DNA from 3 places in the Mesorhizobium sp. M0522 genome. Region 3 is predicted to be linked to each of the others. Evidence: predicted binding sites of a transcription regulator. Region 3 holds the regulator's gene; each other region holds the start of a gene.

Region 1 (5,920 bases), on a different contig from region 3:
GCCAGGCTGCGTCATCAATGTGCGGCCGATCGGCGTGCTGGTGATGGAGGACAATGCCGGCCAGGACGAGAAGGTGATCGCGGTGCCTTCACCCAAGCTGACCTTGCGTTACGAGGACGTCCACGAATACACGCAATTGCCCGACATCACCCGTCAGCAAGTGCAGCACTTTTTCGAGCACTACAAGGATCTCGAACCCGGCAAATGGGTCAAGATCGAAGGCTGGTACGATGCGGCCTATGCCAAGAAGATGATCGTCGAGGCAATCGAGCGGGCCAGGCGCAAGTAATTGTCGGGCGCAAATAATCACAAATAATCAGTTGTCGACGCGGCCGAAAGCGGGCGCGTCGCCAAGCACCTCACGCTTGTCCTTGCCGCAGGCGAAGGTGCGTGCCTTCTCGTCGGCAAGCTTGCGCGCCTGATCGTTGGCGGCGGGATTGCCGGTGGCGAGCACAAGGCCGATCGTGCAGCCTTCGTGGGCGTCAGGCTGGGCAACCTTGGCGACGATCAGCACTTCCGTCGACTTGTTCTCGCCCTCGGTATCGCTGATCGAGCGACGATGAATGACGGCGAAGGGAATGGCAGTTTTGCCGTTGGTTTCGATCCGCCACTCGACTTTGGGTCCAGCCGAATTGAGGCCGGAAAAGCTTTCCCAGACCGTGGTCATATCGCCAGGTGGAAAGCCGTAGAACAGCGATTCCCGCGCATCGTCGTAGGAAACCAGCACCGGGTAACCGCGGTAGCCCGAACAGGCGAGATCGGCCCAGTCCCCGTCGCCTTCTTCCGCTTGGGCATAGGTGACGCAGTCCTTCTCCCAATCGAGATCGGTATAGACGCTGGATATGTCGCCGGCCCGGGCCGCCTGGCAGAAACCGGCGAGGGCAAGCGGGATCAAGAGAGCGCGCATGGCGGAACAACTCAGTTCGGGGGGCGCAGCGTACCGTCAAATTTAGCAGCAGCCTAGAGGAAGTCAGGCTGCGCACAGTGGTCTGGTAAAACGGAACACTATTTCTTCAAACTTGCCTCTATCAGAAGATCGGCGTTGCGGGCCACCGACTGCGCCGGCCCGCCGACACCGAACAGCTGGCCGCTGATATAGGCGCCCTCGATCAGGAGCAGCAGCCCGTCGCCCAGCGTGTCGGCGTCGCCGGCGCCCATCTCTGCCGCCATGGCACGCAAGCGCCGGCGCAATTCCTGCTTGTTGGCCTCGCTCACCACACGGGCCGGATGGCCATGTTCGGGATATTCGACCGCGGCATTGGTCATGCCGCAGCCGCGATAGTCGGGCTTTTGCGTACGCTTGCCGACACGCGTCAGGAAGGCGACGATCTGCGCGCGCGGATCGCCGGGATGGGCATTCACCGCCTCGTCGAAGCGCTCCCAGAATTCGAGGTCATAGTGCCGAAGATAGGATGCGGCCAGCTCATCCTTGGACGGAAAGCTGCGGTAGAGGCTGGGCTTGGTGACGCCGGCACGCCGCACGATCTCGTCGACGCCGATCGCCCTGATGCCTTGCCGGTAGAACAGGTCTCGCGCCACCTGGAGAATCCGTTCGGCGGCGCGAGGCGGGGGTGCGTCATTCGCCTTGATCGTTGGTTCAATGCTTTTCATGCCTGGTCTGCCGGTTAGCTGGTTGACAATGTTACCGGTCGGTACGTATGTTTCGCGCTCCCGCAACGTACCGGTCAGTAACATGATAGCTCAATCCCGCCCGTTTGGCCAGCGCTACGCTTTCGTAGTGGTCGCCGTCATCTTCCTTTGCCTGCTGATCGCAGCGGGCCTGCGTTCGGCGCCGGCAGTCATGATGCTGCCGCTGGAGAACAGTTTCGGCTGGCGGCGCGACGTGGTGTCGCTGGCGGCGGCCACCGGCATCTTCCTCTATGGCCTGACCGGGCCGTTTGCCGCGGCGCTGATGGAGCGGATCGGGCTGCGCCGCACCTTGCTTGCCGCGCTGCTGTTGATGTCGGGATCGACCGCGCTCAGCCTGTTGATGACCAAACCGTGGCATCTGCTCCTCACCTGGGGCGTGTTTTCCGGCGTCAGCTCGGGCGCCGTCGCCACCGTGCTCGGCGCGACCATCGTCAACCGCTGGTTCAAGACCAATCGCGGCTTGGTGATGGGACTGATGTCGGCGTCCAGTGCCACCGGGCTGCTGGTCTTCCTGCCGCTGCTCGCCTCGCTCGCCCAGTCGGGCGGCTGGAAGCCGGTCGCCATCGCCATTGCCGTGGCCACCGCCTGCCTGGTGCCGCTGGTCTATATGCTGGTGCCGGAGCGCCCGGCGTCGATCGGCATGGTCCGCTATGGCGCCGATGCCGACGACGTGCCGCCGGTGCCGCCAGCCTCGCAAGGCAATTTCCTTTCGCACACGCTGAGCACGCTGCGCCGCGCCGCCGGCACGCGCGTGTTCTGGTATCTGTTCGCCACTTTCTTCGTCTGCGGCTTCACCACCAACGGGTTGGTCGGCACTCACCTGATCGCCTTTTGCGGCGATATGGGCATTGGCGAAGTGCAGGCTGCAGGCCTGCTCTCGATGATGGGCATCTTCGATCTTATCGGCACGACGCTGTCGGGCTGGCTCACCGACCGTTTCGACCCGCGCAAGCTGCTCGGCGTCTATTACGGTATTCGCGGCCTGTCGCTGATCTATTTGCCCTATTCCGGCTTCTCGGCGACCAGCCTGATCATCTTCGCCGTGTTTTACGGACTGGACTGGATCGCCACGGTGCCGCCGACGCTCAGGCTTTCCAACGAGGCGTTCGGCGACCGCAGCGGGCCGATCGTCTTCGGCTGGATCGTCGCAGGCCATCAGGTTGGCGCCGCGACAGCGGCCTTCTTCGGCGGCACCATGCGCGAGCTGCAAGGCAATTACGAGCTTGCCTTCATGATAGCAGGCATGACCGCGATTGCCGCCGCCTGCATTTCGCTGCTGATCAACACCAGCCGCCAGGCGTTCGACCCGGAACCGCAAGCGGCTTAGGGGTGCGCCAACGGTGCGGCTTTCCCTTCTCCCCTTGTGGGAGAAGGTGGCCGAGCGAAGCTCGGCCGGATGAGGGGTGTTCCAGCTTGGAACCGCCGGCACTCCGTCCAGCACCCCTCAACCGTCTTGGCGCTGCGCGCCAATCCACCTTCTCCCACAAGGGGAGAAGGAAAGAGCTAGCGCTCCTGTTGGTTGTTACGAAACCTTCATCGTTTCGAAATGTGCCTGAAACATTGAAGCTGGAGCTTGGCGGCGACGTTCAATGCCATCCAGGAGACAGCCATGAACAAGATTTCGATGACGCGGCGCGCTTTCGTCACGTCGGCCAGCGCCGTTGGCCTGGTCGGCGCCTCGGGCCTGGCGCTTCCCTATTACTCGCGCGCCAATCAGCGCCCGGCTTTCACCCATGGCATCCAGTCCGGCGACGTCGACGCCACCAGCGGCATGGTCTGGACACGCACCGACCGGCCGTCGCGCGTCATGTTCGAGGTGTCGCCGACCGAAAGCTTCACCAATGCCGTCCGCCTGGCGCCGCTCGATACCTCGCCGGCCAGCGATTATACGGTGAAGCGGCTGCTTACCGATCTCGCCTCCGACCAGGACATCTTCTACCGCATGGTCGCGGCCGATCTTGCCGACATCAACGCCGTTTCCGAGCCGGTCGTCGGCCGCTTCCGCACGGCACCTGCCTCGAAGCGCGACATTCGCTTTGCTTGGTCGGGCGACACCGCCGGCCAAGGCTGGGGCATCGACGAGACCGGCATGAAGACCTACGCCACCATTGCCAAGCACACGCCCGACTTCTTCCTGCATTCGGGCGATACGATCTATGCCGATGGTGCGATGAAGGACGAGGTCGACCTGCCCAACGGCGGCAAGTGGAAAAACAAAGTGCTGATCGACGAGAAGCGCAAGGTTGCCGAGACGCTGGACGAATACCGGGCGCAGTGGAAATACAACATGATGGACAGGCATGTGCTGGCGCTCAGCGCCATCTGTCCGACCTTCTATCAGTGGGATGACCACGAGGTGCTGAACAACTGGTCGGACTCGAAGGACCTGAGCGCCGACGATCGCTACACTGAAAAATCCATCCATGTGCTGACGGCACGTGCGGCGCGCGCCTTCCACGAAATGACGACGATCCGTTACGAGCCGTCGGAGCCCGGCCGCGTCTACCGCAAGATCGCCTATGGTCCGCTGCTCGACGTGTTCTTCCTCGACATGCGTTCCTACCGCGGCCCCAACGGTCCGGATATGCAGGAGACGATGACGCCGCAATCGCGCATCCTCGGTGAACAGCAGATCAAATGGCTGAAGCGTGAACTGGCGAATTCCAACGCAACCTGGAAAATCATCGCCGCCGACATGCCGCTCGGCCTCGTCGTCTGGAACGACGGCACCAAGAAGGTAGGGGCCGAGGCGGTCAGCAATGGCGACAATGGCCCGGCCAAAGGGCGTGAGCTGGAAATTGCCGACCTTCTTCGCTATATAAAGAATGCGGGTATCAGCAACACTGTCTGGCTCACCGCAGACGTGCATTACACAGCCGCGCACTACTACAATCCGGACAAGGCGCAGTTCCAGGACTTCAATCCGTTTTGGGAATTCGTTTCGGGTCCGATCCATTCCGGCACGTTCGGGCCTAATGGTTTCGATATGACATTCGGCCCGGAGCTGAAGTTCATAAAGGCACCAACTGCCGAACAGGGTCAAAACCTGGCGCCTTCGGCCGGCCTGCAGTTCTTCGGGCTCGTCGAAATCGATGGCGCCACCGAGCAGTTGACGGTGCGGCTGATGGATCGCGACGACAGCGAACTCTACAAGGTCACGCTCGATCCGGTGCGGTCGGCGTGAGCGACGGCGCCACTACCCTCGGGCCAGCCCGAGGGTAGGGCGTATATCAATCGGGATAGCAGACGACGGGAATGTTGGGCCAGACGGCGCTGTCGCATCCGGCATTTTGCTGCCGCTGCTTGAAGGCGGCGCTGACCGGCCCGGTCACCACCGGATCGACGCCATCGGGAGCATCGGCAAAAAGCTGCTCCGCCGACGGCTTGTCGGACGGCAAAGCAGACCGCGTCTCCTTGAACGACGCCGCCGACTGCGCCGCGCCGGCCGCGAGGAGGACGGCGAGCGCGGTACATGCCAAAATCGGCCGGAGTTTGATGCCTATCTCGATCATGAAATTCGAACTGTCCGGACCATGAAAGGTTCCGCCTTGGTTAATAATTCCACTTCACACCAAGACATTTAAGATTTGGTGACTTTATTTGGTGGCTCGCCTCCTCTTTCGCAATTGCGAAAAACCCTGTATGAGCCGCCCAACCGAAAGAGGCAGCGCCTTTTGGCCTGCTGCCTGCAACGCTCCCGAGACCGAAACATGAAAATCCGCAATATCGCGATCATCGCGCACGTCGACCATGGAAAAACCACCCTTGTCGACCAGCTTCTGAAACAGTCCGGCTCGTTCCGCGACAACCAGCGCGTCGCCGAGCGCGCCATGGATTCGAACGACCTCGAAAAGGAACGCGGCATCACCATCCTGGCCAAGGCGACCTCGGTCGACTGGAAGGACACCCGCATCAACATCGTCGACACGCCCGGCCACGCCGACTTCGGCGGCGAGGTCGAGCGCATTCTGTCGATGGTGGATTCGGCCATCGTGCTGGTCGACGCCGCCGAGGGGCCGATGCCGCAGACCAAATTCGTCGTCGGCAAGGCGCTCAAGGTTGGACTGAAGCCGATCGTCGTCATCAACAAGATCGACCGGCCCGATGCCCGTCACGTCGAAGTGGTCAACGAGGTGTTCGATCTTTTTGCAGCACTTGACGCCACCGACGAGCAGCTCGACTTCCCTATCCTTTATGGTTCAGGCCGCGACGGCTGGGTCTCGGAAAACCCCGAAGGTCCGAAGGACCAGGCTCTGGCGCCGCTGTTCGA
Region 2 (5,920 bases), on a different contig from region 3:
GCTGGCCGGCGGCATCTATATCGATGTTGCGCCGACCGGCGCCCATGTCGACGGCAATCTGGTGTCGGCCAAGGGCTGGCCGGGCCTTGCCGCGTTCATGCGCGAATGCCTGAAAGTGCTGGGCACCGAGATCCGCCAGGGCGAGATCCTGATGCGCGACCAGCGCAAGGCGGCTTAAGCTCGGAATGTGGAGCCCGCCGCACCCCTTAACGCATGTCGCGCAAAAGTGTTCAGCGGTTTTGCGATAACGGCATGCATAAACAAGAACCTAAAGCGCGTCGCATGAGGCCGGTCGAGCGCGACGCGCTTTAGGTGCGGCGGTGGGTCTACACGGCCATCCGCGCTTCGCGGAACGATACCAGCTTGCTGCGGCTCTCGTCCCACAGCGCCAGCTTGACGCAGCGCAGGCTGTCGAGGAGTGTGACGCGGCCGATCTCGCGCAACTCCGGATAGTCCCTCAGCACTTCCGGAAGCCGGTAGCATGGCACCTTGGCCGAGAGGTGGTGCACGTGGTGGACGCCGATATTGCCGGTGATCCAGTTCAGCACCGGCGGCAGGTCGTAATAGGACGAACCGTGCAGGGCAGCGTGCTGGAATTCCCACTCGGAGTCCTTTGTCCACTCCGTCTCTTCGAACTGATGCTGGACATAGAACAGCCAGATGCCGGCCGATCCGGCGAGGATGACGATCGGCAAATGCACGACCAGAAACGCGCCGGGGCCAACGAACCAGATGAGCAGCGCGGCGATGACCGCGATGGCGAGGTTGGTCGACATCGACGACACCCAGGGGGTGAAACCGCCCCGCATCATGCCCAAGGGCAGTCTCTGCTCGAAAATGAAGATCCATATCGGGCCAAGGCCAAACATCACCAGCGGATGGCGATAAAGGCGATAGGCGAGCCGGCCCCGCCATGACAGTTGCCGATATTCAGCGACGGTCAGTGTCTTGATGTCGCCGGTGCCGCGCTCGTCGAGGTTGCCTGCGCTGGCGTGATGGGTTGCGTGGGCGCGGCGCCAGCAATCGTAGGGCGTCAGCGTCAGCACGCCAAGCACGCGGCCGATCCAGTCGTCGGCATAGCGGTTGGCAAAGAAGGAGCCGTGGCCGCAATCGTGCTGGATCATGAAGATACGCACCAGAAAGCCGGCTGCCGGAAGGATGAGGACCAGACCCCACCAATGGCCATAGGCATAAGCGGCCGAGGACAATGCCCACAGCGTGGCGAAAGGAATGAGGGTGATGGCGAGTTCGACGGCGCTGCGACGCCTGTCGGGCTTTTTATAGCGCGACAGGATTTTCAACCAGGCGCGCTTGCTGTTTGCCACAGCTTCGGGGGAAATCATGTTCATCATGAAACATAGGCGGAGCGGCGCGCTGCCGCAAGGCGGAGATCACGCAAAGTTACTGCGGGTAAATGTCGCGCGATGGCGAGGAATTGCGGCCGCAATCGCAGGTCGCGTTGCTTGCGACGGTGTCTACCGACGGCGCCCGCCTGCGACCACCTTGGCTTCGACGCCGTCCAGGCGGTCGAGCAATTCCTTCAGACGGTCGGGAATATCGGACTCCGTGCGGAAGGCCGGCAAGGTGCGCAGAAAGCGCTTGGTCGCCTCGGTGCCGAGCTGGCGCCGGATATCGGCGGCGAGCCCGTCGCGTTTTTCGCCATTCCTGCGGGGCATCATCCAAAATCCTGTGTCGGCTTCGAAACTCTTCCAAGGGAGGAATGGTTCCCGCATTGTAGTATGCTGGCAAGCAAAGCCGTCGGGTACGGTAAAGTTTGAATTAAAATCGAAAGGTATGCGCCGTCCGCCATCAAGCCGCGGCAGCGGCTGCAGTAGCGCTTGCCCCTTGATTTTTGGCCGCTAAACCTCGATATCGGGCGCAAATCCACACCATTCGAAAATGACGGGAAACGGCGATGAGCGACCAGGCAAAAGACGAACGCGCGCCCGATGAAGCCGAGAAGACCGAGGCTGGCGCGGAGCCAAGGGAAGGTGGCGTCGACGGCGACTATGAAGCGCTTGTCCGGCTTCTGAAGGAAAACGAAGAGCTGAAGGATCGCGCACTGCGCGTCGCGGCCGACATGGAGAACTTGCGTCGCCGCACCGCCCGCGACGTCCATGATGCGCGCGCCTATGCGGTTGCCAATTTTGCCCGCGACATGCTTTCGGTGTCAGACAATCTGCGCCGTGCGCTGGATGCCATCCCGGAGGAGGCCAAGGCGTCGGGCGATGCCGGCTTCAAGGCGCTGATCGACGGCGTCGAGATCACCGAGCGCGCCATGCTGTCGGCGCTGGAACGCCACGGCGTGAAGAAGCTTGAGCCCGAGGGCGAGAAATTCGATCCGAATTTCCACCAGGCGATGTTCGAGGTGCCCAATCCCGACGTACCGGCCAACACGGTCGTGCAAGTCGTGCAGCCCGGCTATTCGATCGGCGAGCGTGTTCTGCGGCCGGCCATGGTCGGCGTCGCCAAGGGCGGCCCCAAGCATGTCGCAAGCGAAGCGCCAGTGGAGCCGGGGCCGGTCAACGAGCAGGCTGAGAAAGATGCGTGAATGGTGAATGGTTAGTAGTGAATGGTGAGTAGTGAGTAGCCAATTGCTGCTCCAGCAGTCAGTGCTATGTTCTATTCACTATTCACTATTCACTACTTCAGGCCGCAAACCGCTGCGCTTCTCCGCCATAATAATTGACGTAGCGGGCACCGATCTCCTTGACCGGCATAACCACGAACACGTCGACCGTCGAGAATTCACGGTCAATGACGCAACCGTCGCCGATGCGCGCGCCGACGCGCAGATAGCCCTTGACCAGCGGCGGCATCGCGGCGATCGCCGCCTTGGTATTGACGGCCTCGATCGGCATCAGATCCATGGAACAATAGCGCCCGGCGACGGCGCGCACGTCCCAGGATGAATTCGTCCGGCAGTGGTGGGCGAGATAGGTCAGCGCCTCCGCATGTGCCGCAGGCACGGTGCCGTGGAACGACGCGCAGCCGGTCATCACGCCGATGCCGTAGTGGTTGATGTAGGCCCAGATGCCTTGCCACAGCGCCTCGATGGTGCGCTTCGAGCGGTATTCCGGCAGAACGCAGGAGCGGCCGAGCTCGAGGAAGCGCTGGCCGGGATGCCGCGCGATCAGCTTGGTCAGCTCGAATTCACCTTCGGAATAGAAACCGCCGGCGGCCGCGGCAATCTCCTGCCGCAGCAGGCGGTAGGTGCCGACGATGCGGCGATGCTCGGGGCCGGAAAGCGAAGTATCGAAGACCAGCAGATGATCGCAGAGCGGATCGAAGCGATCGGCATCGCGGCGGTCCTGCATCTGAAACAGGTCCTTCCTGGCGCCAAGCTCGTCGTAGAACACCCGGTAGCGCACTTCCTGCGCGGCAGCGATCTCGGCCTCGTTGCGGGCGAGCCGCACTTCGAGATTGCCGATGCGGCCGAGCGATGCGCCTTTTATGACGGCATCGGCGTTCCGGCCGACGAGCAAAGGCCCGCTGGCGTTCGGCCGAGCATCACATTCCGGCATGACTGTATGCACGAGTGATTCTCCTTCGAGCCATCCCTCTTGGCACGGGGATACGGTGTAGGTGCAACAGGATTGTGACAGTACCGTGATACGGCTCTGCGGGCAATACTTCGTCGGCTGGGCAATCTATCAACCGTCTATGTTGTGCCTCAGGCGGCCGCTTGCCCTTCGACCGCATGAACCAGGGCATCGGGGTCGAGCGGCTTGGTGACGAAGCCGCTGGCACCGTGAGCGAGCACGGCGTGGCGGGTCTTTTCCTGGCTGTCGGCCGACAGCACCATGATCGGCACCGGCGGCACCGCGGTCTCCTCCTCATGGCGGCGGATGGCGGCGATGGCGTCCAGACCGTCCATGACAGGCATGTGCAAGTCCATCAGCACCACGTCGTAGCGGTGCTTGTGGCCGGTGCTGATGACCGCCTCGACCGCGGCCTTGCCGTTGCCGACCACTTTCACGCGATGCCCGGCCTTCAGCAGCGTGGCGCGGGCCAGCATGGCGTTGATGTCGTTGTCCTCGGCGATCAGCACCGACAGGCCCTGCTGGCGGGCGCCAATGGCGTGCCCCGCCTGCGCGCCGCGCCTTTGCAGTTGCGGCTCGGCGATGACCGGTGCATGGCTGGTCAAAAGCACGCGCAGCAGTGTCTCGCCGCGCACCGGCCTCGCCAGGAAGGTGGCGTAACCGTTGGCACGGAACTCGCCAAGCATGCCGCGGTCGGTCGGCGCGATCAGCGTCACTGCCTCGCAATCGGCAAATCCGCTCTGGCGCAGGCGCCTGAGCAGCCTGCCGTCGCTTTGCTCCATGGCAGCATCGATCAGAAGCACGTCACAGCCCTCGGCGAAAGCGGTGGCCTGGGCGGCGGCGGTGGCCAGATCGACCGTGCCGCCATTGGCGCGAATGGTGCGGGCGAGGGCTTCGGCCTCGACCAGGTTCTTCGATACGATCACCGCATGCCGGCCCGACAGCGCGTCCTGGCGGATCTGCGGCGCCTCGACGGCGGAAATAGCGGGAATCTCGAAGACGAATTCGGACCCCTGGCCAAGCCGGCTCGACACAGAGATAGTGCCGCCCATGGCGATCACCAGGCGTTTGGAAATGGCGAGACCGAGGCCGGCACCGCCATGCGCACGGGTCGAGGTGCCGTCAGCCTGTTCGAAGTCCTCGAATATGCGCTCCATGTCCTCCTCGCGCAGACCGGGGCCGGTGTCGGTGATGGTCAAGCAGATGCGGTCGGTGGTTTCGGTGCGGACGCGGGCGATGCTTGCCAGGACGCCGCCGCTGTCGGTGAACTTGACGGCGTTGCCGATGAGATTGAGCAGCACCTGCCTGACCCTGCCGGGGTCGGCGGTGATCAGCTGCGGCACGTCGGGTTCGACATGGCAGCCGAGGCCGATATCCTTGGCAAAAGCCCGCGCCGCCAAAAGCTCGATGACATTGTCGGCGATCTCGCGCACCGACATCGGCTGCGGTTCGGGATCGAAGCGGCCGGCCTCGATCTTGGAGTAGTCGAGCAGGTCCTCGATCAGCGCCAGCAGCGCGCTGGCCGAGGTCGAGATGGCGCCGACATAGGTCCGCTGCTCGGGCGAAAGGCTGGTGTCGGCGAGAAGCCGGGCCATGCCCATGATGCCGTTCATCGGCGTGCGGATCTCGTGGCTGACGGTGGCGAGGAAGCGCGATTTGGCCTGGCTCGCATATTCGGCCCGCTCGCGGGCGGTGATCAGCGAGGATTCGGCGCGCTTGCGAGCGGTGATGTCGCGGGCGATGGCGCGATGCGAAACGGCGCCGCTGTCCTTGTCGCGCACCGACAGCTCGATCCAAGAGAACCAGCGTGGGCCGTCCGGCGTGCGAATGGCGACGTCGGTGGAACTCAGGCATTCATGGTCGGAAAACGCGGCGTCGGGGACGATGCCGACATCGATGCCTAGTTCGGCCAGGGTCTTGCCGGCAAGCTCGCGCTGGTCGGTTTCGACAAGGTCGGCGAAAACCTTGTTGGCGTAGACAATGTGGCCGTCGCGGTCACGATGGACGACGAGATCGCCGAGTGCATCGATCAGCCCGCGAAAGCGCTCCTCGCTCTCCTGCATCTCCCACATGCGGTCGGCCAGCGTCTCGATTTCGGCGCGGCTACGGGCGGTCGTGGCATCGAGCAGGGCCACCGCGCGGCGCTCGGTGCGCCTGTTGCGCAGATGCATGGCGAGCCCGGCGATGGCTGTCGCCAAAAGGCCGATGGTGATGAAGATCGGCGCCCCGGTCAGATGCGAAAAGCCTGCCAGCACGACGATGGCGACGAGCGTCAGGAAGGGCAGGCCTTCGCGGTTGGAGGCCGGCAGTTCCGGCGCCAGCGGTGGCGCGGCGACAAGCTGCCGTCCTGGCGCCGCGGGGGCCGTCCCGTCGGCCCG
Region 3 (5,920 bases):
TCCGATGCCCGACAAGGTGGTTGAGAGCGTCAAGGCCATGTGGGCCAAGGAAGTCGTCGGCGACGACGGCAAGCCGATCTACTCGGCTATGTAATCTCCTCCAGGGAGGGCGTCGATGGCGCCCTCCCTGTTGCCTTTAATCGCGAGGACCCAATGACCATCGCTTCCGATGCCATGCCATCATCTGCAGCAGCCCGGGCCAGGGAAGCTACGGTGCGGCGCTTCGCGCTCACAGATGCCATATTCCGCGGACTCACCCGCGCTTCCGCAATTCTTGTGCTGGTCATCCTCGGCGGTGTCGCGATCTCGCTGTTTGCCGGCTCGTGGCAGGCGCTGTCGTCCTTCGGTTTCTCCTTCCTGACGACTGAAAGCTGGAATCCGGTCACGGAAAAATTTGGCGCACTGGCGCCGATCTACGGCACCCTGGTCACCGCGGCCATCGCCATCCTGATCGCGGTTCCGATCGGCATCGGCATTGCAGTCTTTCTCACCGAGCTCTGCCCGCGCCCGCTCAGGCGCCCGATCGGCATAGCGGTCGAGCTGTTGGCCGGCATTCCTTCGATCATCTACGGCATCTGGGGCCTGTTCGTGTTCGCGCCGTTCCTGCAGACGGCGATACAGCCCTTCATCATCAACGTCTTCCACGGCGTGCCGGGACTATCCAGCCTTTTCGCTGGCCCTCCTTACGGCATCGGCCTTCTGACCTCGGCGCTGATCCTTGCCATCATGGTGCTGCCCTTCATCACCTCGATCACCAAAGACGTCTTCGATACGGTGCCGGCGGTGCTGAAGGAATCGGCCTACGGCATCGGTTGCACGACCTGGGAAGTGACCCGGCGCGTGGTCATTCCCTATACCCGCATCGGCATCATGGGCGGCGTCATGCTTGGCCTCGGCCGGGCACTCGGCGAAACCATGGCAGTGACCTTCGTCATCGGCAACGCGCATCGCATCAGTGCCTCCCTGTTCGCACCGGGCACGACGATCTCGGCGACCATCGCCAATGAATTCACCGAGGCCGACGGCGACCTCTACACCTCCTCGCTGGTGGCGCTCGGCCTGATCCTCTTCGCCATCACCTTCCTGATCCTTGCCGCCGCCCGCTATATGCTGATGCGGATCGACGCCCGTACGGGAGCCTGACCGATGTCGACATCCTCATCGCTCCACAGCCGCCGCAAAGCCAGGAATTCGGTGATGATGGCGCTTTGCGTCGTCGCCGCCGGCATCGGGCTTGCCTGGCTGGCGCTCATTCTCGGCGCACTGGTCTATAAGGGCACAGCCGGGCTTTCGCTCGCCGTCTTCACCGAGATGACGCCACCACCGGGCGAGGCCGGCGGCCTGCTCAATGCCATCGCGGGCAGCCTGCTGATGACGATCATCGCCGTTGTCGTCGGCACGCCGATCGGCGTGCTGGCGGGAACCTACATGGCCGAGTATGGACGCTTTTCGCGCATCACCACCGTCGTCCGCTTCATCAACGACATCCTGTTGTCGGCGCCGTCGATCATCATCGGCTTGTTTGTCTATGAGCTGATGGTGCGGCCAATGGGACATTTCTCGGCCATTGCCGGCGCCGTTGCGCTTGCCATCCTGGTCATTCCGGTGGTCGTGCGCACCACTGAAGACATGCTCAACCTGGTGCCGAACGCGTTGCGTGAAGCCGGTGCCGCGATCGGCGCGCCACGCTGGGTGGTGATCCGTTCGGTCGCCTACCGCGCCGCATTGTCCGGCATCGTCACCGGCATATTGCTGGCGATAGCACGCATTTCCGGCGAGACGGCGCCGCTGCTCTTCACCGCGCTCAACAACCAGTTCTGGAGCAGCAATATCAACGCGCCGATGGCCAGCCTGCCGGTGACCATCTTCCAGTTCGCTCTCAGCCCTTACGAGGAATGGCAGCAACTGGCGTGGACCGGCGCACTCATAATCACCCTGACGGTTCTGGGCTTGAGCATCCTCGCCCGCAGCCTTACCGGACGCAGAGAGGACAGATGACACAGATGTTGTCCCCAGACATGACGATGGCCGAAACGGTCGCCGAGAAGACGAAGATCGAGGTCAAGAATCTCAACTTCTACTACGGCCAGAGCAAGGCGCTGAAGGACATCAGCCTGTCGCTGCCTGAGCGCAGTGTCACGGCCTTCATCGGCCCTTCGGGCTGCGGGAAATCGACGCTGCTGCGTGTGTTCAACCGCATCTATGAGCTCTACCCAAAACAGACGGCCGAGGGCCAGGTGCTGCTCGACGGCAAGAACATTCTCGACCGGTCGCAGGATCTCAACCTCCTCAGGACCAAGATCGGCATGGTGTTCCAGAAGCCGACGCCGTTCCCGATGTCGATCTACGAGAACATCGCCTTCGGCGTCAGGCTCTACGAGAACCTCGGCAAGTCCGAGATGGACGGCCGCGTCGAACAGGCGTTGAAGCGCGCCGCGCTGTGGAGCGAGGTCAAGGACAAGCTCAACGCCAGCGGCTTGAGCCTGTCCGGCGGCCAGCAGCAGCGGCTCTGTATCGCCCGCACCGTGGCCGTGAAGCCGGAAGTCATTCTGCTCGACGAACCGGCTTCGGCCCTCGACCCGCTGTCGACTGCCAAGATCGAGGAACTGATCGACGAATTGCAAGCCGACTACACGATCGTCATCGTCACCCACAACATGCAGCAGGCGGCGCGCGTGTCGCGCCAGACCGCCTTCATGTATCTGGGTGAACTGGTCGAGTTCGACCGGACCGAGAAGATCTTCACGTCGCCCCGCGAGAAGCGCACGCAGGACTACATCACTGGCCGCTTCGGCTGAGCCGTTCCGATCATGCATATGAGGACAGGACCATGGGCGAACACACAGTCGCTTCTTTCGACGAGGATCTCGAGCAGATCAGCAAGCTGATCCGCGACATGGCCGACCTCGCCGGTTCGATGGTCGGCGGGGCGACCAAGGCCCTGTTGAATTCCGACAACGTGCTGGCGCAACGCGTCGTTTCCGACGACGCCATCATGGATGCGCGTCAACGCGAACTGGACGACCGCGCCATCACCCTGATCGCCAAACGCCAGCCGATGGCCCACGATCTTCGCCATGTGGTCGGAGCGATCCGCATGGCGGGCGACCTCGAACGCATCGGCGACCTTGCCAAGAATATCGCCAAGCGCGTGAGTGCGGTCGGCCTCAGCGCCACGCCGCGGGACCTGTCGCATTCCATCGACGCGATGGCGCAGCTGGTTCTCATCCAGGTGCAGGGTGTCATCGAGGAATATGCTGCAGGCGATGCGGCCGCGTTGGCCAAGCTGCGTGCCGCCGACGAGCGCATCGACGTCAAATACACGTCCGTGTTCCGCGAGCTCTTGACCTACATGATGGAAGATCCGCGCAACATCACCGCTTGCACGCACCTGCTGTTCTGCGCCAAGAATCTGGAGCGGATCGGCGACCATGTCACCAACATCGCCGAAAATGCGTATTATGTGCTGACCGGCGAGCAATTGCCGGTCAATCGTCCGAAGCAGGACGAAACGACAATGTCCGCACCGGTGACATGATGGGGGTGCCCAGCCGATGATCGCACCACGCATAATGGTGGTGGAGGACGAGGAGCCGTTGGGTGTGCTGCTCCGCTACAATCTCGAATCCGAAGGCTACCAGGTCGAGGTGGTGACACGCGGCGACGAAGCCGAGATCCGTTTGCAGGAGAATGTGCCCGACCTTTTGGTGCTCGACTGGATGATACCAGCGGTTTCCGGCATCGAGCTCTGTCGTCGGTTGCGGGTGCGCCCCGAAACCGAGCGGCTGCCGATCATCATGCTGACCGCGCGCGGCGAGGAGAGCGACCGGGTGCGCGGGCTTTCGACCGGCGCCGACGACTATCTGGTCAAACCGTTTTCGACACCGGAATTCATGGCCAGGGTCAAGGCGCTGCTGCGGCGCGCCAAGCCGGAAGTGCTGTCCAGCGTGCTGAAGGTCGGCGACATCGTGCTCGATCGCGAATCGCACAGGGTCTATCGCAAGAAGAGCGAAATCAGGCTCGGGCCGACCGAATTCCGGCTGCTCGAGTTCATGATGCGGCATCCGGGCCGTGTCTTCTCGCGCAGCCAGTTACTCGATAATGTCTGGGGCGAGACAATCTACATCGACGAACGCACCGTCGACGTGCATGTCGGGCGGCTGCGCAAAGCCGTCAACAACGGCCGGATGCCGGATGTCATCCGCACCATCCGCGGTGCCGGCTATGCGATCAGGGAAGATTGACCCGCCTGGTCAGGCTACGTTCTTTCTGACGCTGGGCCTCATTTGCGCGCCCGGCGCGAAAATCTCCTGGTCGACGAAGCTTAGCGCCCGCATCGCGCAGCCTTCGCGGATCAGCGGCAATTCGTTCGGCTCTGTATCGAAGGAGATCGAGCCCGAATGCTGGCCGCCGGCGGTCTGGGCGATTGCCTTCCGCAAGGCCGGCTCGATCAGATCGAAGGCGGCGGCACTGGCGCCGACCATCGCGACCGGTGCCGGATCGATCAGCGCGAACAGCGAGCCGAGACCGAAACCCAGCGCTTCGCCGGCCTTGCGGTAGGCCTCGCGTTCCGGCCCATCTTTCTCGCGCGCCCGGGCCGCCAGTGCTCGCATGTCGGCGTCGCTGACGTCGGCGATCGGTTCGCTTTCTTCGCTCATCTGCCTGGCGTTGCGCCAGATGGCGTAGTTGCCGGCATAGGCCTCGATGCAGCCGCGCCGCCCGCAACGGCAGAGCGCGCCGCCCGGACGATGGATCATGTGGCCAAATTCGCCACCCGAGGAATGCGTCCCGGTGAACAGTTCGCCCTTCAGCACCAGCCCCATGCCGATGCCATGCGAAAGCAGGATGGCGATGAAGTCGTCGCGATAGCGATCCGGATTGCGCCAGCGCAAAGCCACCGCCATCATGTTGCAGTCGTTCTCCACCGTTGCCGGGATGCCGAATTCGTCCTCCAGCATGTCGGCAAAGGCGATGTCGGTCTGCGGCGTGATCGGCGACCACAGCATGGCGCGTGCAGGGGAGTCGGTAATGCCCTGAATCGCCAGGGCGATGCGGGCGACACTGCGGACGTCAAGGTCTGGATCCTGCAGCCGGCGCCGGACGATGGCCATGCATTCACGGATCAGCTCGTCGCGCGGCATGGTCAGCGTGTCCAGCCGGCGCTGTTCCTCGGCGACCACCTGTCCCGTATAGTCGATAATGGCGGCCGACAGGAAATTCAGCGACAACACCACGGTCAGCACCGCCGCCGCTTCCGGGTTGAGGGCGAGGCCGACCTGCGGACGACCGCGTTTCAACGAAACGGGCTCACTTGCCTTGCTCTCGGCGAGGATGCCTTCCCGTATCAGGTCGGAAGAGATCGCCGATATGGTCGAATGACTGAGGCCGGTAGTAGCTGCGATCTCAGTACGCGATGGCTGGCCGGCCCGGCGCACCGCCGAGATCACCATCGCCCGGTTGCGCCGGCGCAAATCGTCATGGCGGATTCCGACCGACATTGTTTTGCTTTCCTCCCGGTTGCCGCGGCCGCTCATGAACCGGAAGCCGTCGGTAATGTCCGACAAATAGTGTCGGACGCAGGCAAATAGTGTCAGATGCAGGTTGCGCTGTCATCGTTTATTCCGACGCTCGAAAAAACTCGCAGAGTCATCAAAATCCATCAGAATCGATGTTGACAGCAGCCGGAGATCGGGCCAGTATTTTTTCGAGGCTCGAAAAAATTAGAGCTTCTAAGCTGGTCTTTGAGCCAATTGGTCACGCCGTACGCGGCGCAGGGAGGATATGATGAAGAAATTCACGACCGCCATTCTGGCGGGTGTCGCCATGACGCTGGCGCTGGCGTCGGTGGCGCAGGCTAAAGACAAGGTCATCGGCGTTTCCTGGTCGAACTTCCAGGAAGAGCGCTGGAAGACCGACGAGG

Evidence for each region. Region 3 encodes PhoB, which activates phosphate uptake and scavenging genes when phosphate is short. Its sites were predicted from a motif close to TGTCATNNANCTGTCAT; they were not measured.
Region 1: a site for PhoB is predicted at 3,171-3,187, ahead of NKI58_RS12975 (alkaline phosphatase D family protein). Genes of this name have one in related genera too.
Region 2: a site for PhoB is predicted at 3,588-3,604, ahead of olsB (l-ornithine N(alpha)-acyltransferase). Genes of this name have one in related genera too.

What each region holds. Positions count from the first base shown of each region.
Region 1 is NZ_JAMYQW010000009.1:16,577-22,496, reverse strand. It holds gene ppa (inorganic diphosphatase) at 1-289, shown strand, start outside; gene NKI58_RS12990 (hypothetical protein) at 317-907, opposite strand; gene NKI58_RS12985 (TetR/AcrR family transcriptional regulator) at 1,006-1,611, opposite strand; gene NKI58_RS12980 (MFS transporter) at 1,694-2,977, shown strand; gene NKI58_RS12975 (alkaline phosphatase D family protein) at 3,260-4,834, shown strand; gene NKI58_RS12970 (hypothetical protein) at 4,881-5,162, opposite strand; gene typA (translational GTPase TypA) at 5,361-5,920, shown strand, end outside.
Region 2 is NZ_JAMYQW010000006.1:37,306-43,225, forward strand. It holds gene NKI58_RS09740 (DJ-1/PfpI family protein) at 1-178, shown strand, start outside; gene NKI58_RS09745 (fatty acid desaturase) at 327-1,349, opposite strand; gene NKI58_RS09750 (hypothetical protein) at 1,476-1,679, opposite strand; gene grpE (nucleotide exchange factor GrpE) at 1,916-2,551, shown strand; gene olsB (l-ornithine N(alpha)-acyltransferase) at 2,649-3,524, opposite strand; gene NKI58_RS09765 (PAS domain-containing hybrid sensor histidine kinase/response regulator) at 3,674-5,920, opposite strand, start outside.
Region 3 is NZ_JAMYQW010000001.1:294,200-300,119, reverse strand. It holds gene pstS (phosphate ABC transporter substrate-binding protein PstS) at 1-94, shown strand, start outside; gene pstC (phosphate ABC transporter permease subunit PstC) at 154-1,143, shown strand; gene pstA (phosphate ABC transporter permease PstA) at 1,147-1,998, shown strand; gene pstB (phosphate ABC transporter ATP-binding protein PstB) at 1,995-2,798, shown strand; gene phoU (phosphate signaling complex protein PhoU) at 2,831-3,538, shown strand; gene phoB (phosphate regulon transcriptional regulator PhoB) at 3,555-4,244, shown strand; gene NKI58_RS01475 (ROK family protein) at 4,254-5,498, opposite strand; gene xylF (D-xylose ABC transporter substrate-binding protein) at 5,785-5,920, shown strand, end outside.